2 linked regions of the Paraburkholderia bryophila genome follow. The protein of the gene in region 1 binds, or shares a complex with, the protein of each later gene. Links are inferred from orthologs where the notes say so. Each region holds a gene or a part of one and is shown in the gene's direction. Other genes may lie near its edges.

Evidence for each region.
Region 2: the proteins of GGD40_RS08450 (region 1) and smc are in contact, whole or in part, in a crystal structure (PDB 3ZGX), measured with the Bacillus subtilis proteins. The link is inferred for Paraburkholderia bryophila from one-to-one orthologs.

The regions. Positions count from the first base shown.
Region 1 is NZ_JACCAS010000001.1:1,889,604-1,901,078, forward strand. The notes cover bases 4,870-7,746. They hold GGD40_RS08450 (segregation and condensation protein A), read left to right. Parts: upstream 4,870-5,808; coding sequence 5,809-6,684; downstream 6,685-7,746. Other genes in these bases: GGD40_RS08440 (autotransporter assembly complex protein TamA), read right to left, coding at 4,870-5,202; GGD40_RS08445 (DUF3460 family protein), read left to right, coding at 5,613-5,798; panC (pantoate--beta-alanine ligase), read left to right, coding at 6,852-7,685; panD (aspartate 1-decarboxylase), read left to right, coding at 7,740-7,746. Also shown: GGD40_RS08435 (translocation/assembly module TamB domain-containing protein), read right to left, coding at 1-3,338; more of GGD40_RS08440, read right to left, coding at 3,367-4,869; more of panD, read left to right, coding at 7,747-8,126; GGD40_RS08465 (ParA family protein), read right to left, coding at 8,286-8,924; GGD40_RS08470 (PaaI family thioesterase), read left to right, coding at 9,158-9,577; GGD40_RS08475 (IS1182 family transposase), read left to right, coding at 9,723-11,225; GGD40_RS08480 (DoxX family protein), read right to left, coding at 11,341-11,475. UniProt on the Bacillus subtilis protein: Participates in chromosomal partition during cell division. May act via the formation of a condensin-like complex containing Smc and ScpB that pull DNA away from mid-cell into both cell halves.
Region 2 is NZ_JACCAS010000001.1:4,715,693-4,728,320, forward strand. Bases 5,956-9,985 are described here. They hold smc (chromosome segregation protein SMC), read left to right. Parts: upstream 5,956-6,266; coding sequence 6,267-9,785; downstream 9,786-9,985. Other genes in these bases: GGD40_RS21260 (DMT family transporter), read left to right, coding at 5,956-6,107; GGD40_RS21270 (cell division protein ZipA C-terminal FtsZ-binding domain-containing protein), read left to right, coding at 9,904-9,985. In the rest of the region: cls (cardiolipin synthase), read right to left, coding at 1-14; prmB (50S ribosomal protein L3 N(5)-glutamine methyltransferase), read right to left, coding at 237-1,121; dapE (succinyl-diaminopimelate desuccinylase), read right to left, coding at 1,139-2,278; GGD40_RS21245 (ArsC family reductase), read right to left, coding at 2,404-2,769; dapD (2,3,4,5-tetrahydropyridine-2,6-dicarboxylate N-succinyltransferase), read right to left, coding at 2,769-3,596; dapC (succinyldiaminopimelate transaminase), read right to left, coding at 3,687-4,904; more of GGD40_RS21260, read left to right, coding at 5,124-5,955; more of GGD40_RS21270, read left to right, coding at 9,986-11,172; NAD-dependent DNA ligase LigA, read left to right, coding at 11,409-12,628. UniProt on the Bacillus subtilis protein: Required for chromosome condensation and partitioning.

The DNA.
Region 1 (11,475 bases):
CTCGCCGTCAGGTCCGGTTCCGCGCCATCCAGACGCACGCGGCCGGTGGCGCGCAACGTGCCGCTCGCGCCGTGAAACTCGACCTGCTGGAAGTCCACCAGATTCTGCGACAACGCAATGCGCACCACGCCGTCCTTCAACTGCACGCCCTGGTCGACCATCGTCGCGGAAAGGCCGTCGCCGAGCAGCGAGCCGGTCAGGTTCGGCTTGGCAACCGTCCCGCCGAGCGCGAGCTTGAGCGCCAGGTGGCCGTCCAGCAGATAGCTCGGGCCGAATAACCCGCCAGTCGTTTTCAGCGACGGCACATTCGCATTCACGTTACCGCTCAGTGCGCCCTCTTCGTTGACGGTCAGGAAGCCGTCGCGCGCCACCAGCGTGGTGTGCGCGTCGGCGTCGATCACGCCGATCCGGCTCGCCTGCGCGTGCACAGTGGCGTTGAGCCGGTTGCCGCCGCTGAATTCGGCGCGCGCGGTGATGTCCGTGATGCCGAGCGATGCGAGTCCGCGCCCAATTTCGACGGTGACGTCGCCGCCGCGCCGCTTCAACTGGATATGACCGCTCGCCGTGCTGCCGAGCGCGAAGTCCCAGTCGCCGTCGAAGATCAGATCGGTTTTGACGGCCGCCGGCTCGCCGGTGATCTCACGCCGCAGGTCCTGCAAACGGGCGAGCGAAATGTCGGTCAAGGTGCCGGCCGACTGAATCTTGCCGTGGTCGAAGGCGAAGGTTTTCAGGCTCAAGACGGCGCCTTCGAGCGTCAGGCGCGTGGCGCCGAGCGTGAGGCGTTGCGGACCGGCACTCACGGCGAGCGGCGACTCGAGATTCAACGCGGGCGTGCCGCGATTCTGGAAACGGGTGACGGTGCCGTCCCAGTGCGTGCCGTCGCGTGCGTCGGTCAGCTTGCCGTTGGCGGCGAGCGTCAGATCGAGCGGTCGGTCCTGCAATTTGCCGGTGGCCGCGGCTTCCAGCGTGTGATTCGCGCGCGTGCCGGACAGCCGCGCGGTGAGCGTGGTCAGGTCGACGCCGCCCGCGCTCAGATCGCGCGCGTCGGTCGTGAAGACGAGCGCGCCGTTCGCGCCGTCGCGCAACTCCGCGTGACCTTCCGCATGACCGATGCGGTTGCTGCTGAACACCACGCTGTCGGCCTTGTAGTTCAGCGTGACATTCGGATGCGCGAATGAGCCGGTCACATCGCCGTCGGCCGCGATGAGGCCCGCGAGGCCGAAACCGAGGCGTTCGAGTTGCGGCGCGTCGACGCGAAACCGCAACCGGTCGCCACGCTCGCCGAAGCTGCCTTGCAGATCCACCTGGTTGCCCGCTACCGACAGATTCGCGCGACTCGGCAGAATCCGCGAGCCGGCCAACTGGACGGTGCCGCCGCCGGTCAGCGGCAGGTTGTCGTAGACGCTCGGGCCCAGCTTGAATTCGGCCTTGGTCGTGAAGACCGGGCCGAGCATACCGGCTGCGGTGAGTGTGCCGTTCACGCGCGCTTCGATCCTGCTCTTGCGGGGTGCCGCTGCGACGTGTTTGGGTGGCGCTGTCTTGCGCTGAGCGAGTTCGGTTTTCACCGCCGCCTTGGCGGTGTTTTTCACTGCGGCGGCGGCCTGATCGGCGGGCGCGGCGCTTTTCGCGCCGGCCGTACTGCCCACTTCGGCTGCGGCTGCGGCTTCGGCTTGTGCTTTGCCGGCTTGCGTGAGCTTCTTGCCTTTGGCACTAACGGCTGTGGATGTGGCAGCGGAAGCCGACGTCGCGCCGCTCACCGGCTTGCGTGAAGGCATCTGCGATGTCAGCGTCAGCGGATCGAAATCGGTGAGCTGCGCTTTCAGGTTGTAGGTGGAATTCGCGTCGTGCTTGAGCGCGCCGGATAGGTCGATGCGGCCTTTGCCCGACGTAATGCGCACGTCGTTGAAGCTGGTTCTGGCGGGGTCGAACGTGATCTTGCCTTGAGCACGCAACGCGGCTTTCGGATCGGCGAGATCGAGCGTGACGCTCTGTATGTCGTCGTTCAAACGAATGCCGATAGGCCCGGAAAGTTGCGTGGGCCGCACGGTGGCTTCGAGCGCGTTCAGGTCGAGCCCGGCCACCTGCAGATCGAACTGCCCGCGTTTGCCGGTCAGCGTGCCGGCGCCGCTAAGCGTGGCGCTTTTGACGAGCCGCACGGCCAGGTTCGAAATGCGCTGCGACTCGGCGTCGAGACGCACGTCCGCGTTGGCGTCGATGATTGGCAGCAGGTTCTGGTCGATCGCGCCGGGCTTGGCGTTGACGATCGAGACATGGCCCGCGACGGCGAAGTTCGTGGCGGCGGGTGTTGCCACGCTAGCAGGTGTCGCTGCACTGGCCGCGCTGGCCCCCAACACAACCGTCCCCGCCCCGTTCTGCGTCACCGGCTGCAACTCCGCCCGCACGGCCAGATCCGCCAGCGGCGCACCCGGCGCAAACGCCTGCGGATTCACATGATCGAAAGTCAGCGTGGCGCGCCGCAACGGCACGGTGCCGAATGGCGTGGCCTCGACGCGCGCGTGACCGGCGAGCTTCATGCCGCTGGCGTCGAGCTCAGCGACGAGATTTTCGAGCGAGCCGCTCAGATGGCCGCCCACCTGCACCGCCTCGTTGTTGACCTTGCCCGAATAGCCGATGTCGCCGGTCAACGGAAACGGCCGCACGCCGTCCAGTTTCGCCGACGCCGTCACCGCGCCGAACGGCGTATCGAGCCGCTCGATTGCAGCCTCGTGATGACGCCCGTCGCTGCGCCCGTGAAACATGAAGCGCGAGAACTCGGTGGTCGACCCGCCCTCGCGCAGCAGCAGTTTGTCGAGCTGAACGTCGCGGACCTCGAGTTGCATCGGCAAACGCAAATCTTGCGGCAGCTTCAACGGCTCGCTGCTGCTCGACGACGAAGCGCCGATGCGCGCGTCGACGGTGCCGACATGCAGATAGTCGATCGTCAAACGCCACGGCTCGCGCGTCAGCCCCCAGCGGGCCGCCACACGATCGATCTGGATATCGGTGCCGCTACCGTCGAGGCTGCGCCAACGCACCTGGCGCAATTGCAAGCCGTTCGCGAGCGTGCCGCTTTCGAGCGTGCCGCTCAGCTTGCCGCCCAACAGTTTGACCGCCGCCTGCCAGGCATAGGCGGTACCGCGCTCGGTGGTCAGCGCGCCATACACCAGGCCGGCCGCCAGCGCGACCAGCAGCACCAGCACGCCAACCGTCCACGCGAGCGTTTTCAGCAACAGACGGCCGGGCCGGCGCTTCGGCGGCGGCGCATCGGGCGACGGCGGGTCCGGTGGATACGCGCCGGGCGGCTGTGCGGGTGGTTGGGCGGAAACGTCCGTTGTCATGCGGGAATCATGTCGAAGCAGGTGTCCATCAGAAGGCGATGCCCAGCGTCAGATACGGCCGCACGTCTTTATTGCGGATGCCATACGCGACGTCGACATTGACCGGGCCGACCGGGCTGCGCCAGCGCGCGCCCACCCCGACGCCGGGATAAAAGACTTTTTCGCCCCAGGTATCCGTGGCGGTGCCGACATCGAAAAACGCGGCGGCGCCCCAGTCGTGCGAAAACCAGTGCTGGTACTCGGCCGCGGCCGTGACGAGATATTTGGTGGGCAGCACCGAACCGTCGACTTCGTTACCGATGCTCTGATAACCATAGCCGCGCACCGAGTTCGACCCGCCGGCGCGGAACAGCAGCGAAGCCGGTATGCCGCTCGAACTGCCGCTAGTAAACACACCGCCGAGTTCGGCGCGGAGCACCACGAGGTCTTCCTTGCCGATCGGCAGGTACTGCTGGCCGCGCGCATAGCCGCGCACGAAGGTCTGATCCGTCAGCACACCCTTTATCGCGAAGCCCGCCTCGGCGTGAATCAGGTTGCCCTTGCGCGGGAACAGCGGGTCGTCGGTATCGCGCCGGGTCCACGACCACGACGGCACGAGCGCGCGGCTCGTGGTCGGCGCAATCGCGTTCTGATCGAGCCGGTCCTGGTAGTAGAGGATCGAGTAGTTGTAGTCGATGAACTGCGACGTGCGCGCCCGCTGCACACCGCCGCGGATACTGTAGATGCGCGTGTCGGAAACGTCGGTCGTGGTGTAGGACGCCAGCACGCTATTGGTCCACGCGCGCGGGCCCGGCGGCATGGCCAACTGGATTTGCCCGTATTGCTGAATCTGGTCGGCGCGGCCTTCGACGGTGAACGGCCACGCCTTGCCGAAGGTATCCAGATACGAATACGCGCCCTGGATCAGCGGGCCGTTGTCGGTCGAATAACCGAGACCGCCGCGGAAGCTGTTGTACGGATACTCGGACACTTTCACGTGCACCGGCGTGTCGGCCGGTTTGGCCGGGTCGCTGTCCACGTCGATCGCGACGCTCGCGTAGTACGGCGTGTTCTGCAATTGCCGCTGCAATTCGGCGACGCGCTGCACGTCGTAAATATCGCCGACCGAGATCGGGTTGACGTTGTCGATGATCTGTTCCGGATAGCGCCGCGTGCCCGACACGTCGAGCTTGCCCATCGTGAAGGTCGGCCCGCTGTCATACGTGACCGACAGTTTGGCCTCGTGCGTGCGCGGATCGACGCGCGCCTCGGAATGGTAGATTTTTGCGCCCAGGTAACGCCGCGCCTGCAGTGCCTTCAGCGACGCGTTCTTCGCGTCCTCCCAGTCGCCCTGCGAGAACGCATCGCCTTCATGCAGCGAAAACGCGAAACGAGCGGTATTTTCCTGCGCGGGGTCTTCGGTCAGCACGGGCCCGCGAAACGACAGCGAGACCGATGAAATCAGGGTTTGCGGACCCGGATCGACGCTTACCGTGACGCGTTTCGCGCTGTCGACGGTGCGCACGTCGGTACGCACGATCGGCGTGAAATAGCCCTGCGTGGCCGCCAGATCGCGCACCTGCTGGGGCGTGGCGGTAATCAGAAACTCGAACTGGTCGTCGCTGATGTCGGGCCGTTTGGCGAAGCGCGCGATATCCAGATGCGCCTCGAGCAGCTTGCGCAGCGAGCGCGGCGAGGCGTCGATGTCGACCTTGTAGCTGGCGGCGGGGCGCGCGGCGTGCGCGGCGCCGGCCGACAGTGTCAGCATGACGATGCCGAACGCCAGCCACGCGCGCAGCCAGCGCAACACGGGCGTGAGATGCCCACGCCCGATGCCGCCCTTGCCACGCCGCTGACGCGGCTTTTCGATCGCACTTACCGCCAAACAGGACCTCCGGCCGGGTTGATGAATTTGTCGCTCAGGCGCGCCGCGGCGGCCAAAGCACGCTATTTGACCACATCGGCGCGAGGCAGCCGATCTCTAAAAGGGCGCGAAGCGCGCGGCGACGACTTGCCGCCGCCCACCGCGCAACGCACGTTCAGCCGCACCAAGGAGCCGTGCGCCGGACGCCCGCCTTTGACGCACCGCACACAAGCCGGGTTCCGGAATTTTCACAGCGGCGCGCGCCGGCCGCGCACGCCACCGCCTCTTCCGCCATCGCTGCCCACGTTTTTCGACCGCGCGCGGCGCATCGGGTAAAATTATGGAATAACGGCGCGGCCACCCGGCACCCTCCCGCACACCAGCGGATTCCGGGCGAGCAGCCGCCCCTCACCCACTACGGACGTCGAGCCATGTATCAATCGGACATCACCCAGTTCCTGAACCAGCTCAAGCAACAGAAGCCCAGCCTGGAAGCCGAGCAACGCCGTGGCCGCGCGCTGCTGTGGGACAAACAGCCGATCGATCTGGAAGAGCGCGCCGAGCAGACAGCCTCGCGCGTGGAGCAGACGCCTTACTCGTACTATCAAAACTTCTAAACGGGTGAGCGTGAGTCACGCCGACGAGGCTCACGGCGCCACGCCGGCATCCGCCGACGCCGCGCTAGCCACGCCCGCCACCGATTCGACGCCCGACACCGTCGACGGCATCGCTTTCGCACGCCTGTACGGCGAGCCGCTCTTCAAGCTGCCCACCGACCTGTACATTCCGCCCGACGCACTCGAGGTGTTCCTCGAAACGTTCGAAGGACCGCTGGATCTGTTGCTGTACCTGATCCGCAAGCAGAACTTCAACGTGCTCGACATTCCCATGGCGGATGTCACGGTGCAGTACCTCGGCTACGTCGACCAGCTGCGCCAGACCAATCTCGAACTCGCGTCCGAATATCTGCTGATGGCCGCGATGCTGATCGAGATCAAGTCGCGCATGCTGCTGCCGGTGAAGAAGGCCGACAGCGGCGAAGAAGCCGAAGATCCGCGCGCGGAACTGGTGCGCCGCCTGCTCGAATACGAGCAGATGAAGCTGGCCGCGCAGCGTATCGACCAACTGCCGCAACTCGGGCGCGACTTCCTGCGCGCCGAGGTCTACATCGAGCAAAGCATCACGCCGCGTTTTCCCGACGTGGACAGCGAAGACCTGCGCGCCGCGTGGGCCGACGTGATCAAGCGCGCCAAGCTGGTCCAGCATCACAAGATTTCGCGTGAAGAATTGTCGGTGCGCGAGCACATGAGTTCGATCCTGCGGCAGTTGCAAAACGCGCGCTTCGTCGAATTCGCCGACCTGTTCGACACGACCAAGGGCGTGCCGGTCGTGGTGGTGAATTTCATCGCCATGCTGGAGCTGTGCCGCGAGTCGCTGGTCGAGATCACCCAGGCCGAACCGTTCGCGCCGATCTACGTGCGGCTCGCGTATTCGCCGGCCTGACCTCACAGTACACACCGACACGCCTCGTTTCGGTGCGTACGGCGCGCAAATCCACTACAATCCCGCGCTCCGAACCTGTCATTACCAGTGAGGCGGCGGACTGCGCGATTCCTTGAGGTTTCGCATCGACCGAGTCTCGCGCCGCGCGAGGAATTCCCTGTCCGATCATGAAAGTCATCAGCTCGATCCATGAATTGCGCGACCAGTTGCGCGGCCAGAATCGCACGGCCTTCGTGCCGACCATGGGCAATCTGCACGAAGGGCATCTGTCGCTGATGCGTCTCGCGCGCCAGCACGGCGATCCGGTGGTGGCGAGCATCTTCGTCAACCGCCTGCAATTCGGTCCGAACGAAGATTTCGACAAATACCCGCGCACGATGGAAGCGGACATCGAAAAGCTGCAGAAGGAAAACGTCTACGTGCTGTTCGCGCCGACCGAGCGCGACCTGTATCCGGAGCCGCAGGAGTATCGCGTGCATCCGCCACACGATCTGGGGGACATCCTCGAAGGCGAATTCCGGCCCGGTTTCTTCCAGGGCGTGTGTACGGTCGTGATGAAGCTGATGTCGTGCGTGCAGCCGCGCGTCGCGGTATTCGGCAAGAAGGATTACCAGCAATTGATGATCGTGCGCCGCATGTGCAACCAGTTCGCGCTGCCGACCGACATCATTGCCGCCGAAACCATTCGCGACGCCGATGGCCTCGCGCTCAGTTCGCGCAACCGCTATCTGCAGACCGCCGAGCGCGCCGAAGCGCCGGTGCTGGCCGCGGAACTGAATCGTGTGCGTGAAGCCGTGCTGTCCGGCGACCGCGATTTCGCGAAAATCGAACAGGCGGCCATGGCCACGTTGGCCGCGCGCGGCTGGGAGCCCGATTACATCGCGGTGCGCAAGCGCTCAAACCTGCTGCCGCCGGGTCCGCAGGACGCGGAGGCAGAACTGGTCGTGCTGGCCGCCGCCAAACTCGGCGCCACGCGCCTCATCGACAACCTCGAAATCTGACCCGGCCTCGGCCGGCGCAGACACGCATCAGAAGCCACAAGGGATTGATTGGTCATGCAACGCAACATGCTGAAGTCGAAGATCCACCGTGTCGCGGTCACGCACTGCGAGCTGCACTACGAAGGCTCGTGCGCGATCGACGAAGACTTGCTGGAAGCAGCGAACATCGTCGAAAACGAACGGATCGACATCTGGAATATCAACAACGGCGAGCGTTTCTCGACCTACGCGATCAAGGGCGAGCGCGGTAGCGGCATGATTTCGCTGAACGGTTCGGCCGCGCGGCGCGCGCAACTGGGCGATCTGGTGATCATCGCGGCGTTCGCGGTGGTCGAGGAGGCCGAGTTGAAGGCGGGCTGGAAGCCGGATCTGGTGTTCGTCGACGACAACAACAAGATCAAGGGCAGCCGCGATCACGTGCCCACGCAGAACTGGACCTGAGGGTCGGCGCTTCGCACAGCGATTCGCGCCAATCTTCCGCGCGCTGACCGCGCGTTCTGCTCGTAGTGACTGCACTGCTTCGCCGCGCGTTCTTCGCGCGGCGGTTTCCCGTAGCGGCCGGCCGCCTGCCCCGCGCAGCCTCGTTTCTGCCGCCCTACCTCAGCCCTTCTTTGCCGTCCCGTCGACCCATTCGACGATCGACTGCCACTGTTCCAGATCCTTCTCCACGCGGCTTTTCGCGACGTCCCACAGGGTCAGGCCATGCGCCGCGAGCTGCACGTAGTTCTGCGTGTCGCGCAAAAAGCCCAGCACCGGCAGATTCAATCCTTCGACAAAGCGATGCAGTTGTTCCGCCGAGCGCGTGCGCGCGTCGACACGCATGCCAACTACGCCGATTTCGATCGTGCCCTTGCGGACCGCTTTTTCCTTCGCCAGACGCTCGAGAAAGTCCTGCGTGGCGAGAATGTCGAACATGGACGGCTGCAGCGGCACGATAACCTTGTCGGCCAGATCCAGCGCGATGCTCATCCGGTTGCCGTGCAACCCGGCGGGGGTGTCGATGACCGCGTGCTCCAGCCCCTTGGGCGGCTTGGCCGGCGTGTCCTGGTTGATTTCCCAGGTTTCGATGGCCGGCAGCGTGTCGGGGCGCAACGAGAGCCACGCGTGCGCGGACTGCTGCTTGTCCAGGTCCGCGAGGGCGACCCATTCGCCCGACGCCGCGAAATAGCCGGCCAGATTGGTGGACAGCGTGCTTTTACCCACGCCGCCCTTCGGATTCGCCACCACAATCACCGTCATGAATTCTCCCGGAAAGAAGGCTGGTCGCCGCCAGCCGGTTTGCCGCGTATGTCGTTCTGACTTCGTTCTGAGTTCGCGCCGGCCCGCTGCCGCACCGGCTGAACCTGCCGGTTTCGGGCACGCATGCCGATCCAGCCGTTGATAATATCGAGAAATGCACCGGGGCCGAAGCCCCCAGGCGGCCAAATGACCGCTTGGCACCGTCGATTTTTCCACTTGGGGCCCATCAATCCATGAGCAAACTCCGCCCGGAATACACCGTCGAACGCCTGCACGAACGCCAGCGGGGCAAGCTGCCCGGCTTGCTGGGCGTGCAGGTCCTGTCGCTCGAACAAGGCGCCCTGACCGCGGAATTGACCGTGCGGGAAGAATTGCTCGCGCCGAACGGTTTTTTGCATGCCGCCACCGTGATCGGGCTCGCCGACACGGCGTGCGGCTACGCGTGCCTCGCGCATCTGCCGGAAACGGCGCGCAATTTCACGACCGTCGAGCTGAAAAGCAATTTTCTCGGCACGGCGACCGAAGGCACGATCCGCGCAGTCGCCAAGGGCGTGCATCTCGGGCGCAGCACGCAGGTGTGGGATGCGACCGTGACTGATCCGAATGGCAAGACGATCGCGCTGTTTCGCTGCACGCAGATCGTGTTGTATTGATGGGGTGGGTGCGCTGCGGTGAGCGCCGATAAAGCCGCAGCGTCATGCCATAAAAAAGCACGCGACCTCACGGCGCGTGCTCAGACTGCTGACAAAGTACCCCCAAAGCCTGGCCTTGCGTCGGGCTTTGTCGTTTAATTGGGGCATGCTGAAGACACCGACGCCCATGCAGCACGAACTCGAGATGGTGACGCTCGAGGAACTCGTGCCGAAGGACCACCTGCTGCGCCAGATCGACGCGGCGGTGGATTTCGAATTCATCCGTGAGAAGGTGGCGCACCTGTATTGCGCGGACAACGGGCGCCCAGCGCTCGATCCGGTGGTGATGTTCAAATTGCTGTTCATCGGCTACCTGTTCGGGGTACGCAGTGAGCGCCAGCTCATGCGCGAGGTGCAGGTCAACGTGGCCTACCGGTGGTTTGCACGCTTTCGGCTCACGGACCGGGTGCCTGACGCCTCGACGTTCTCGCAGAACCGGCGACGGCGCTTCACCGACACGACGGTCTACCAGGAGATCTTCGACGCAATCGTGCAGCAGGCGATCGGGCGCGGCATGGTCGAGGGACGGGTGCTCTACACCGACAGCACCCACCTGAAGGCGAACGCCAACAAGCGCAAGTTTGATCTGGTGCAGCTCGAACAGGCGCCTTCGGCTTATCTGGCGGCGCTGGACGCTGCGGTCGATGCGGACCGGGCAGCGCACGATAAGAAGCCGCTGCGGCGCGACGAACGCAAAGGCCCCGACGACGATGAGGGCTCGAGGTCGGCTGCCACACCGGAGCGCAAGGAAACGAAGGTCAGCCGCACCGACCCGGACAGCGGCTACATGGTGCGCGACGACAAGCCCACGGGCTTCTTCTACCTGGATCACCGCACGGTCGATGCGCGCTATTCAATCGTCACCGACACGCATGTGACACCCGCCTCGGTGCACGACAGCCAGCCGTATCTGGCGCGGCTGGACCGGCAGCGCGAACGCTTTGGCTTCCAGGTGCAGGCGGTGGGGCTGGATGCGGGCTACTTCACGCCGGCAATCTGCCAGGGGCTGGAGGATCGCGGCATTGAGGGCGTGATGGGCTACCGCACGCCGAATCACAAGCCCGGGTTCTTCTACAAACGCGAGTTCAGATACAGCCGGTATCGCGAGGAATACACGTGCCCACGCGGGCAGGTACTGCGCTACAGCACGACAAACCGCGCGGGCTATCAGGAGTTCAGGTCCGATCCGTCGCGCTGCGGCACCTGTGAGGCGCGCGGCCAATGCACGACGAGCGCAAACCATGTGAAGGTGGTCATCCGGCACGTATGGGAGCGCGCGAAGGAGCGCGTCGATGCGCGTCGCCTGACCGACTGGGGCAAGGCGATCTACAAACGGCGCAAGGAAACGGTGGAGCGCAGCTTCGCGGATGCCAAGCAGCTGCATGGGCATCGCTACGCGAGGATGCGCGGGCTGCGCAAGGTGGCCGAGCAGTGCCTGCTCGGCGCTGCGGCGCAGAACATCAAGAAGATCGCGCTGCTGGTGGCACGCCTGCGGGCGTGTTTATGCGTGCGCCAGCGGCCCGGCAATCGCCTGCAGTGGCTCATCGCTGCACTTCTGGCCCGTTTCAACCGCCACGTCGTGCTTCACTGCCAGATTTGCTTTGCCTGAAAAACAAAACCCCACGCTCCGAAAAACGTGGGGTTGGTCAGCAGTCTGAGCACGCGACCTCACGGCGCGTGCTTTTTTGTTGTCCGACATTGTTGCCGGCGAGACTGCGCAGCCCTTACGCCACCGCAGCCCGCACCGTCTTCACGCTACCCAGCGCCAGCGCACCGCCGCCCAGCAGCGACTGCACCGCCAGCGTCACCGCCCAGAACGCCGGATATTCCCAGCCGCCGTTCGGCGACGCGAAACCCCA
Region 2 (12,628 bases), 2.8 Mb from region 1 along the record:
AGGTCGAATTGCATAGGCGGGCGAAGGGTTGGCGAAGCGCGGCTCAAGCCGGGTGGATGAGCGGCGGGTAACTGACCGCGCTCATCTTACCGAACGTGCGTGCGTTGAGGGGGTGTTCAGGCCGCGCTTGGAAATCCCGGCCATGGTGACCGGCGCGGCGGGGCGGCGTCGTGCGGCAAAAGCAGGCTTTGCCGCGCGTGTCGCCCGGTCGGGCAATCCAGATCAAACAAGCCCGCTCAAACCGGCAGATCGGCGGCCTGAATCAGGAATACGTTGTCGTCGCCGGCGCTGGTCGACAGCCAGACCAGGTCGAGGCCGCCGAAGGCCGCTTCGACATTCGCCCGCTCGTTGCCGATCTCGACCACCAGCACGCCCTCGTCGGTCAGCCAGTTGCGTGCCTGAGCGATGATTCGCCGCACGATGTCCATGCCGTCGGCGCCGCCCGCCAGCGCCATGTCCGGCTCGTGCTTGTATTCGGCCGGCAGCTCCTGCATCGAAGCGGCGTTCACGTACGGCGGATTGCTGATGATCACGTCGTAGCGGCGCTCGGCGAGCGGCGCGTACAGATCGCCTTCGAACAGCGCGATGCGGTCGTCGAGCTTGTAGTCCGTCACGTTGCGCGTGGCGACTTCGAGCGCCGGCGCCGACAGGTCGACCGCGTCGATATCCGCGTTCGGGAACGCGTGCGCCGCGAGAATCGCCAGGCACCCGGAGCCGGTGCACAGTTCGAGCACCGCGCTCACCTGCTCGGGATCTTCCACGTAAGGCTGCAAGCCGTCCTGCAGCAATTCGCCGATAAACGAACGCGGCACGATCACGCGCTCGTCGACGTAAAAGCGGAAGCCGTGCATCCACGCTTCCTGCGTGATGTAGGCGGCCGGCACGCGTTCGCTGGCGCGGCGTTCGATCACGTTCAGCACGGTGTCGATCTCGGCCGCGCTCAGGCGCGCGTCGAGAAACGGTTCCAGCAGATCGAGCGGCAGATGCAGCGTGTGCAGCACGAGGTAGGCGGCTTCGTCGTAAGCACTGACCGAGCCGTGACCGAACGACAGTTCAGCCTGGTTGAAGCGCGAAACCGCGAAACGCAGCAGGTCGCGAACAGTGGAAAACGGGAGCGTCATCGCAAATAGTCCTTGGGTCACGCAATAAGTTGTTCGAGCACGCGGCGATACACGTTTTTCAGCGGCTCGATGTGGGCGACTTCGATATGTTCGTCGATCTTGTGGATGCTGGCGTTCAGCGGGCCGAATTCGATCACCTGCGGGCAGAGGCGCGCGATAAAGCGGCCGTCCGACGTGCCGCCGGTGGTGGACAGTTCGGTCGTGACGCCGGTTTCGTCCTTGATCGCTTTGGCCAGCGCGTTCGACAGATCGCCGCGCGGCGTGAGAAACGGCAGGCCGCTCACGGTCCATTGCAGATCGTATTCGAGGCCGTGCCGGTCGAGGATCGCGTGGACCCGCGCTTGCAGGTCTTCCACCGTGCTGGCCGTCGAGAAGCGGAAGTTGAACATCACGTCCGCGTGGCCCGGGATCACGTTGGTCGCGCCCGTGCCGCTGTGAATGTTCGACACCTGCCACGTGGTGGGCGGGAAATAGTCGTTGCCGTCGTCCCAGCGCTCGGCGACCAGCTCGGCCAGCACGGGCGCGAGCAGATGCACCGGATTCTTCGCCAGATGCGGATAGGCGATATGGCCTTGCACGCCTTTGACGATCAGCTTGCCCGACATCGAACCGCGCCGGCCGTTCTTCACCATGTCGCCGAGCTGCGCGCTCGAGGTCGGCTCGCCGACGATGCAGTAGTCCATCCGTTCGCCGCGCGCCTGCAAGGCTTCGACGACCTTGACGGTGCCGTCGGTGGCGGGGCCTTCTTCGTCGCTCGTGATCAGGAACGCGAGCGTGCCGCGATGCGCCGGGTGCGCCGCGACGAATTCCTCGCTCGCCACCACGAAGCCGGCGATCGACGCCTTCATGTCCGCCGCGCCGCGGCCGTACAGCTTGCCGTCGCGATGGGTCGGCTCGAACGGCGCCGAATGCCATTGTTCGAGCGGACCGGTCGGCACGACGTCGGTATGGCCGGCGAATGCGAGCAGCTTGCCGTTCGTGCCGTCCACGCCGCGTTTGACGGCCCACAGGTTGGTCACACCGTTCGATTCGATCGTCTCGTGCTCGAAGCCGAGCGCGGACAGGCGTTCGATCAGAAGACGCTGGCAATGCTGGTCGTCGGGCGTGACAGACGCGCGCGAGATCAGTTGTTCGGTAAGGGCGAGGGTGCCGGACATGGGTTCAGTACAAGCCACGTTGAAATGAAAAAATGCCGGCTGGCGGTGAAGCACCGCAGCCGGCAACAGCGTTTGCGTCACGCGGCGAGGCCGCGTTTTACTGCTTGAACACGGCTAGTCGCGCTTTATGCAAACAGTGCCGCGTAATCGTCCGCGGAAAAACCTAGCGACTTGACCCGCCCGTTGACCACCAGCACCGGCCGCTTGATCACCGACGGCTTGTGGATCATCAACGCGATCGCGCCCGGCTGCGTATCGGCGGCCGCCTTCATGTCGTCGGACAGGCCGCGCCACGTGGTGCCGCGACGGTTCAGCAGCGCGTCGAGCTTCACGTCTTTCAGCCAGTCCTGCACGAGCGGTTCGGTCACGCCATGCTTCTTGAAGTCGTGGAACTCGAACTCGACGCCGTGCTCTTCCAGCCACACACGGGCTTTCTTCACGGTGTCGCAGTTCGGGATGCCGTAGACGACAGTCTTGTTGCCGCGCGCCATCAGTCGCCTCGCAGCAGCTCGTTCAGGCCGACCTTCGCACGCGTCTTGGCGTCGACCTTCTTGACGATCACGGCGCAGTACAGGCTGTGCGAGCCGTCTTTCGACGGCAGGTTGCCCGCCACCACCACCGAACCCGCCGGAATGCGGCCGTACGTGACTTCGCCCGTTTCGCGGTCGTAAATCTTGGTGCTCTGGCCGAGGTACACGCCCATCGAGATCACCGAGTTTTCTTCGACGATCACGCCTTCCACCACTTCCGAACGCGCGCCGATGAAGCAGTTGTCTTCAATAATGACCGGGTTGGCCTGCAGCGGCTCCAGCACGCCGCCGATGCCCACGCCGCCCGACAGGTGAACGTTCTTGCCGATCTGCGCGCACGAACCGACGGTGGCCCACGTGTCGACCATCGAACCTTCGTCCACGTACGCGCCGATGTTGGTGTACGACGGCATTAGCACGACGTTTTTCGCGATGAACGAACCGCGACGCGCGATGGCGGGCGGCACCACGCGGAAGCCGCCGGCGGCGAAGTCTTCAGCGGTGTAGTTGGCGAACTTGGACGGCACCTTGTCGTAGAACTGGCTGTAGCCGCCGGCCGGCATCGGCGCGTTGTCTTCCAGACGGAACGACAGCAGCACGGCTTTCTTCAGCCATTGGTTGACGACCCAGTCGCCGTCTTTCTTCTCGGCGACGCGCAGCGCACCCTTGTCCAGTTGTTCGATCGCGTGGGCGACGGCTTCGCGTACGTCGGCCGGAGCGGCCTTCGGCGACAGCTCTGCGCGGTTTTCCCAGGCGGTGTCAATGATCTGCTGAAGTTGTTGCGACATATGCGTGCTTTTCTGAAGAGTTGAAATCTGAAGAAGGGAGTGCGATGCGCGGGGCGCCTGCCTGGACTCTGAAACGGTCGGGAAGCAGACTCAACCCGCGAGCGCGCGGCAAAAATCGACGATGCGCTGTGCGCCTTGCGTGCATTCGTCGACGTCGGCGACCAGCGCCATGCGGACGAAATTGCGGCCGGGGTTCACGCCGTGCGCGGTGCGCGCGAGGAACGAGCCCGGCAGAACCGTCACATTATAGTCGGCGTAGAGGCGCTGGGCGAACTCGGTATCCGTCAGGCCCGTGCGCGAGACGTCCGCCCACAGGTAGAACGCGGCGTCCGGCAGGCGCACGTCGAGCACCTCGGCGAGCATCGGCGTGACGGTGGAAAACTTCTGCACGTACTTCGCGCGGTTCTCGCGCACGTGCGCTTCGTCGTTCCAGGCCGCGATGCTGGCATTCTGGAACACCGTCGACAAGGCCGTGCCGTGGTATGTCCGGTATAGCAGGAAGTCCTTGAGGATCGCCGCGTCGCCGGCCACGAAGCCCGAGCGCATGCCCGGCACGTTCGAGCGCTTGGACAGGCTCGACAGCATGACCAGCCGCTCGAAGCCGCGACCGAGCCGGTGTGCGGCTTCCAGACCGCCAAGGGGCGGGTTGGCTTCGTCGAAATAGATCTCCGAGTAGCACTCGTCCGAGGCGATCACGAAACCGTAGCGGTCCGACAGCGCGAACAGTTCGCGCCAGTCCTCGAGCGTCAGCACCGCGCCGGTCGGGTTGCCCGGCGAGCACACGTACAGCAGTTGCGTGCGCGCCCAGATGGCATCCGGCACCGCCGAATAGTCGCAGGCGAAGTTGCGCGCCGGGTCGCTATTCACGAAGTACGGCTGCGCGCCGGCGAGAATCGCCGCGCCTTCGTAGATTTGGTAGAACGGGTTCGGACAGAGTACGATCGCAGGCTCGCCGTCAGGATCGCGCCGCGGATTGATCACGGTCTGCGCGAGCGCGAACAGTGCCTCGCGCGAGCCCGCCACGGGCAGCACCTGGGTGGCCGGATCGACCGGCGGCAGGGTGTAGCGCTGCGTGACCCACTTCGCGATCGACTCGCGCAACGCCGGTGAACCGAGCGTGGCCGGATAGGCGGCCAGACCGCCGAGCGACGCGATCACGGCGTCGCGAATCAAGGCGGGCGTCGGGTGTTTCGGCTCGCCGATACCGAAGCTGATATGCGCGAGGCCTGCGGCCGGCGTGACGTCTTTGAAAAGCGCGCGCAGCTTTTCGAACGGGTAGGGCTGGAGGGAGTCGAGTAGCGGGTTCACTGGGCGGACGAGCCTGATCGAGGATGGGCGCAGACGGAGGGTGCAGGAAGCCGGGCATGCAGGCGGCAGAGCGTGGGAACAAATGCGCAAAACGCAATGCAGCAGCGGCGAGCGGATGATTATAGCGTGGCGCAACCCGCCAGGCGGCGCAGCGAATGCGTTGCAGCGGGAACGACGCGAACCGCCGACGGTTCGCGCAAAAAAGAAGCGGGAGCAGTAATGTACGGAATTCGCAATGGCTGGCCGACGCTCGCGATCATGCTGGGCGCATCGGTGTGGGGGATGATCTGGTATCCGCTGCGCATGCTCGCGGCGCTCGGCGTCACCGGCACGGCGGCCAGCGCGCTGACCAGCGCCGCCGGTTGCCTGTTCGTGCTGATGGTGCGTTTTCGCACGCTCAAAACGGTGCGTTGGCACTGGCTGCTGCCGGCTCTGGCTTTGGCCGCCGGCATCACCAACCTCGGCTTCGTGTGGGGCTCGATCCACGGCGAGGTCATGCGCGTGCTGCTGCTGTTCTATCTCACCCCGGCGTGGACCGCGTTGTTCGCGCACTTCATCCTGCATGAACGGCTGACGTGGGCGGGCGCGGGTCTCGCCGCGCTGTCGCTGGCCGGCGCGATGACCATGCTGTGGTCGCCGCAACTGGGTATGCCGGTGCCCGGCAACCTCGCCGAATGGGCGGGTCTCGCGGGTGGCATGGGCTTCGCGATGAGCAACGTGCTGATCCTGAAGACGAGCCGCGTGCTGCCCGACATGAAGCCGGAAATGCGCACCGCGACGATTTTCGGCGGCGCGGCGATTTTCAGCGCCTGCGCGTCGCTGTTCGAAGCGATGCCCGCACCGCCCACCGGCGCGCATCTGGGCACGGCCGGGCTGCTGGTGCTCGGCCTCGGTTTGCTGCTCGCGTCGAACAATATGCTGGTGCAATACGGCCTCGCGCGCGTGCCGGCTAACCGGGCGTCGATCATCATGCTGTTCGAGATCGTCGTGACGGCGATGTCCGCGTGGCTATTCGCCGGCGAGTCGCCCGGTCCGCGCGAATGGGCCGGCGGCGCGTGCATCGTGCTGGCCTCGGCGCTGTCCAGTTGGGTGCATCGGACCAAGGCCATGCCGCCCGATCCAGCCAGCGAAGACACGGGCTCCGCCGACGGGCTGGAAACAGACCGTAAGGACGGCAAAAACCGTCCACGCGCGATGGTATGATTGCCCCTCATTAGCCGGCGCAAGCGTGAACGCGTGTAGCCGGCGCCCGTATTCCGAGGGTTCGAAGGAGTTCGCGGGCCGCGCCGCAGCAACGGCGAACGGCCGGCGCGGCCTTCGCGAGCCACCTATTTTTTTCCCTTTTCAAACAGCGAAATCGCCGTGCGTCTGACCTCGATCAAACTCGCTGGCTTCAAGTCATTCGTCGATCCCACGCATTTCCAGGTCCCGGGCCAGCTAGTCGGCGTGGTCGGACCGAATGGATGCGGCAAGTCCAACATCATCGACGCCGTGCGCTGGGTGCTCGGCGAATCGCGCGCTTCCGAGCTGCGCGGCGAGTCGATGCAGGACGTGATCTTCAATGGCTCGACCGCGCGCAAGCCAGGTAGCCGCGCCAGCGTCGAACTCGTGTTCGACAACGCCGACGGCCGCGCCGCCGGCCAGTGGGGCCAGTATGCCGAAATCGCCGTGAAGCGCGTGCTCACGCGCGACGGCACCTCGAGCTACTACATCAACAATCTGCCGGCGCGTCGCCGCGACATTCAGGACATCTTCCTCGGCACCGGCCTCGGGCCGCGTGCTTACGCGATCATCGGGCAGGGCATGATCGCGCGCCTGATCGAGGCGAAGCCGGAAGAGCTGCGTGTGTTCCTCGAAGAAGCCGCGGGTGTGTCCAAGTACAAGGAACGCCGCCGCGAAACCGAGAACCGTCTGCACGACACGCGCGAGAACCTGACGCGGGTCGAAGATATCGTCCGTGAACTCGGGGCGAATCTCGAGAAGCTGGAAGCGCAGGCGATCGTCGCGACCAAGTACAAAGATCTGCAAACCGACGGCGAAGAGAAGCAGCGTCTCTTGTGGCTGTTGCGCAAGAACGAAGCCGGCGGCGAGCAGGAACGCCAGCAGCGCGCGATCGAACAGGCGCAGATCGACCTCGAAGCGCAAACCGCGAAGCTGCGCGAAGTCGAAGCGCAGCTCGAAACGTTGCGCGTCGCGCATTACTCCGCGAGCGACGCGATGCAGGGCGCGCAAGGCTCGCTCTACGAGGCGAACGCGGAAGTCAGCCGGCTCGAAGCCGAGATCAAGTTCATCGTCGAATCGCGCAACCGCGTGCAGGCGCAGATCGCCGCGCTGACCGCACAGCGTGAGCAGTGGCAGTCGCAGGCGCAAAAAGCGCAAGACGATCTCGAAGACGCCGAAGAGCAACTGGCCGTCGCCGAAGAAAAAGCCGCACTCGCCGAAGATGAAGCCGCTGCCAAGCACGACGCCATGCCCGCGCTCGAAGCGCGCTGGCGCGACGCGCAGACCGAGTTGAATGCCGAGCGCGGTGGCATTGCGCAGACCGAACAGGCGCTCAAGCTCGAAGCCGCGCATCAGCGCAATGCCGACCAGCAATTGCAGCAACTGCAGCAGCGTCACGAGCGGCTGAAGACGGAGTCGGGCGGTCTCGACGCCCCCGACGAAGCGCAGCTCGAAGACCTGCGCATGCAGCTCGCCGAGCACGAAGAAGTCCTGCACGACGCGCAAGCGCGTCTGGCGGACGCGCAGGAAACGCTGCCGCGCCTCGACGGCGAACGGCGCGCCGCGCAGGAACGCGTGCAGTCGGAAAGCGCGCAGATTCATCAGCTCGACGCACGCCTCGCCGCGCTCAAGCAATTGCAGGAAAACGTCCAGACCGAAGGCAAGATCCAGCCGTGGCTCGAAAAGCACGAACTGGGCGGTCTGCCGCGTCTGTGGAAGAAGCTGCACGTCGAAGCCGGTTGGGAAGCCGCGCTGGAATCCGTGCTGCGCGAGCGGCTCGCCGCGCTCGAAGTGTCGAACCTCGACTGGGTCAAGGCCTTCGCGACCGACGCGCCGCCCGCCAAGCTCGCGTTCTACGCGCCGCCGGCCGCCGGTCAGCCGGTCGCCGCGCCGGCCGCGTTGCGGCCGCTGCTGTCGCTGGTACGGATCGACGACGCCGGCATTCGCGCGGTGTTGAACGACTGGCTGGGCCTCGCGTTCGTCGCCGACGATCTGCAGCAGGCGTTGGCGATGCGCTCGCAATTGCCGGAAGGCGGTTCGTTCGTCGTCAAGGCGGGTCACGTGGTGACGCGCGTCGGCGTGCAGTTGTATGCCGCCGACTCCGAACAGGCCGGCATGCTGGCGCGTCAGCAGGAAATCGAAAACCTCGGCCGCCAGGTGCGCGCTCAGGCTTTGCTCGCCGACGAGGCGAAGGCCGCCGCGATCCGCGCCGAAGCCGCCCACACGCAAGCCGCGCAAGCGCTGACCGACGTGCGCCAGCAGGCCGAGCGCGCCACGCAGCGCGTGCACGCGTTGCAGATGGACGTGCTCAAGCTCACCCAGGCGCACGAGCGTTACACGCAGCGCAGCACGCAGATTCGCGAAGAGCTCGCGGAGATCACCGCCCAGATCGAAGAGCAGCGCGCGCTGCGCGCGGAGTCGGAAGCGAACTTCGAGCGTCACGACGGCGAGCTCGCCGAATTGCAGGCGCGTTTCGAAGATCACCAACTGGCTTTCGAAGGGCTCGACGAACAGCTCACCGCCGCGCGCGGCCAGGCGCGCGATCTCGACCGTGGCGCTACCGACGCGCGCTTCGCCGCGCGCAACATGGCGAACCGCATCGAGGAATTGAAGCGCAGCATCCAGGTCGCGCACGAGCAGAGCGAGCGCGTCGCTGGTTCGCTGGAAGACGCCCGTGGCGAGCTCGAAACGATCAACGAGCAGACCGCGCACACCGGTCTGCAGGACGCGCTCGACATTCGCGCGGTCAAGGAAGAAGCGCTGCATGCCGCACGCCTCGAACTGGACGACCTGACGGCCAAGCTGCGCGCCGCCGATGAAACCCGTCTGACCGCCGAGCGTGCGTTGCAGCCGCTGCGCGACCGCATCAACGAATTGCAGTTGAAGGAACAGGCGGCTCGCCTGAACGGCGAGCAGTTCATCGAACAACTGGCCGCGGCCGGTGTCGACGAAGCCGAGTTGCAAGCCAAGCTCACGCCGGACATGAAGCCGTCGTATCTGCAAGGCGAAGTGACGCGCATCAACAACGCGATCGCCGCGCTTGGGCCGGTCAACATGGCCGCGCTCGACGAACTGAAGGCGGCGAGCGAGCGCAAGAGCTTCCTCGACGCGCAATCGGCCGACCTGAACAGCGCGATCGAAACGCTCGAAGACGCCATCCGCAAGATCGACGCGGAAACGCGCACGCTGTTGCAAGGCACCTTTGACCAGGTGAATCACCATTTCGGCGAACTGTTCCCGCGTCTGTTCGGCGGCGGCCAGGCGAAGCTGATCATGACCGGCGACGAAATTCTCGACGCCGGCGTGCAGGTGATGGCGCAACCGCCGGGCAAGAAGAATTCGACGATTCACCTGTTGTCGGGCGGCGAGAAGGCGCTGACCGCCACGGCGCTGGTGTTCGCGATGTTCCAGTTGAATCCGGCGCCGTTCTGTCTGCTCGACGAAGTGGACGCGCCGCTCGACGACGCCAACACGGAACGTTTCGCGAACCTCGTGCGGGCGATGTCGGACAAGACCCAGTTCCTGTTCATTTCGCACAACAAGATCGCGATGGAAATGGCTCAGCAGTTGATCGGCGTGACCATGCAGGAGCAGGGCGTGTCGCGGATCGTGGCCGTCGACATGGAGTCGGCTGCCGGTTTCGCCCAGAATATCGTTTGAGTTTTCGGTTGAGTTGAGCATCGCGGGCGTCCGCGTTCAGCGCAGCGGCCAGCGGCCGCGCGACAGGTGAACAGGGCGTAACGGCCGCGCACATAAAAGAATTGCTGATGGAGCATGCATGGACGAGTTGACACTCGGTTTGATCGGCGCGGGCGCCGTAGTGGTCGGGGGCGTGGTTGTGTACAACGCGTGGCAGGGTGCGAAGGTGCGCCGCAAGATGCCGCGGCCGATGCCGGCCGAGACCGCCGAAACGTTCGCGCGCGACGAGCAGGAAGAACAGAGCCCGTTCATCGAACCGGCCCGGCCGACCACGCGGCGCGAGCCGGTTGTGGGTTCGGACGCGACGGCGGAAACCGGCGCGGCGCGGGTCGAGCCGACCTTTGGCGCGGCTGCAAGTGCGGCTGCCGCGCCGCTCGATACGCCGGCCGATATTCAGGCCGAGACGACCACGCCGAACGGTTATCCGGAAGCGGAAGGCGTGGCCGAAGCCGAGGGCGCCGAGGCCGCTCGTCATGCCGACGAACCGATCGAGCCGATCCTGCCCGCCGCCACAACGATTTCGTCGGCGCCGCCGGCCATCGTCGATCGTCGCATCGACTGTATCGTGCCGATTCGCCTGAATGGCCCGGTGGCCGGCGACAAGGTGATTCCGCTCGCGCAACGTCTGCGCCGCGCCGGCAGCAAGCCGGTGCATATCGAAGGCAAGCTCGAAGGCGGCGCGTGGGAGCTGTTGCAAAACGGCGCGCGCTATGAAGAACTGCGCGCGGCCGCGCAGTTGGCTAATCGCAGCGGCGCGCTCAACGAACTGGAGTTCTCGGAGTTCGTGACCGGCGTGCAGCAGTTCGCCGACGCGCTGGATGCGTCGCCGGAATTTCCCGACATGCTCGAAACGGTGGCGATGGCGCGCGAACTCGACGGCTTCGCCGCGCAGTGCGACGCGCAGTTGTCGATCAACGTGCTGTCGGACGGCGCGCCGTGGTCGGCCAATTACGTGCAGGCGGTCGCGTCGCAAGACGGTCTGCTGCTGTCGCGTGACGGCACGCGTTTCGTCAAGCTCGACGCGAAGCAGAGCCCGGTGTTCATGCTGCAATTCGGCGACACCAACTTCCTGCGCGACGACCTGACCTACAAGGGCGGCCAGATGATCACGCTGGTGCTCGACGTGCCGGTCGCCGACGAAGACATCCTGCCGTTCCGGCTGATGTGCGACTACGCGAAATCGTTGGCTGAGCGCATCGGCGGACGGGTGGTCGATGATGGCCGCCGTCCGTTGCCGGAAACCGCGCTGCTGGCGATCGAAAAGCAGTTGATGACGCTCTACGCGAAACTCGAACAGGCGGGCATTCCGGCCGGTTCGCCCGCCACGCGGCGTTTGTTCAGCCAGTAGTAGGCTTCGCTTTTTCGCTGACGTTCGCAACGGCCGCACGATGTGCGGCCGTTGTCGTTGCAGGCGGCTGCTTTACTGTGTGCTTTATGACGTGCCTTACGGCATGTCAGCGAACATAATCTCCGCGCCCTGAGAACGCCGCAATGAACCCGGAAACCATCATTCGGCCGATGTAAAGGGGCACGCTTCCTGCGATAATCCAATGTCTGAATTTCACTGAAAAATCTTCCGACAGTATGGCCCGAACCCCCGCTTCCCATCCAGCAGACAGCGCTCCCGCAGAACGGGCCGCGTGGTTGCGCGCGGAACTCGAACGCGCCAATTACGCGTATTACGTGCTCGATCAGCCGGATTTGCCGGACGCCGAATACGACAAGCTCTTCAAGGAACTGGAGCGCATCGAGACGGAGCATCCGGATCTGATCGTGCCGGATTCGCCCACCCAGCGCGTGGGCGGCGAGGCGGCCAGCGGCTTCGAGCCGGTCGTGCACGACCAGCCGATGCTGTCGCTGAACAACGGTTTCGCCGACGAAGACATCGTCGCGTTCGACAAACGCGTCGGCGATTCACTCGGCAAGAACGCGAGCGAGCCGCCGGTGCCGGTCGACTACGCGGCCGAACTGAAATTCGACGGCCTCGCGATCTCGCTGCGCTATGTGGACGGCGTATTCGTGCAGGCCTCCACGCGCGGCGACGGCGCGACCGGCGAGAACGTCACCGAAAACGTCCGCACGATCCGCTCCATTCCGCTCAAGCTCAAGGGCAAACGCGTGCCGCACGTGCTCGACGTGCGCGGCGAAGTGCTGATGTTCAAGCGCGATTTCGAGCGTCTGAACGAACGCCAGCGCGCTGCCGAGCAGAAGGAATTCGCCAATCCGCGCAATGCCGCGGCGGGCAGTTTGCGGCAGCTCGATTCGAAGATCACCGCGCAGCGGCCGCTGTCGTTTTTCGCGTATGGCATCGGCGTGGTCGACGGTATCGAGATGCCGGCCACGCATAGCGACCTGCTCGACTGGTACAAGGAACTCGGTTTGCCGGTGAACGGCGAACGGGCCGTGGTGCAGGGCGCGGAAGGGTTGCTCGGCTTCTTCCACGCGGTCGGCGAGAAGCGCGACACGCTGCCGTACGATATCGACGGTGTGGTCTATAAGGTCAACCGGCGCGACGAGCAGGACGCGCTCGGTTACGTCTCGCGCGCACCGCGTTTTGCGTTGGCGCACAAATTTCCCGCGCAGGAAGCGCTGACCCAACTCGTCGCGATCGACGTGCAGGTCGGCCGCACCGGCGCGATTACGCCGGTGGCGCGGCTGGAGCCGGTGTTCGTCGGCGGCGCGACGGTCACGAACGCCACGCTGCATAACGAAGACGAAGTGCGGCGCAAAGACATCCGGATCGGCGACACGGTGATCGTGCGGCGCGCCGGCGACGTGATTCCCGAAGTGGTGAGCGCGCTGCT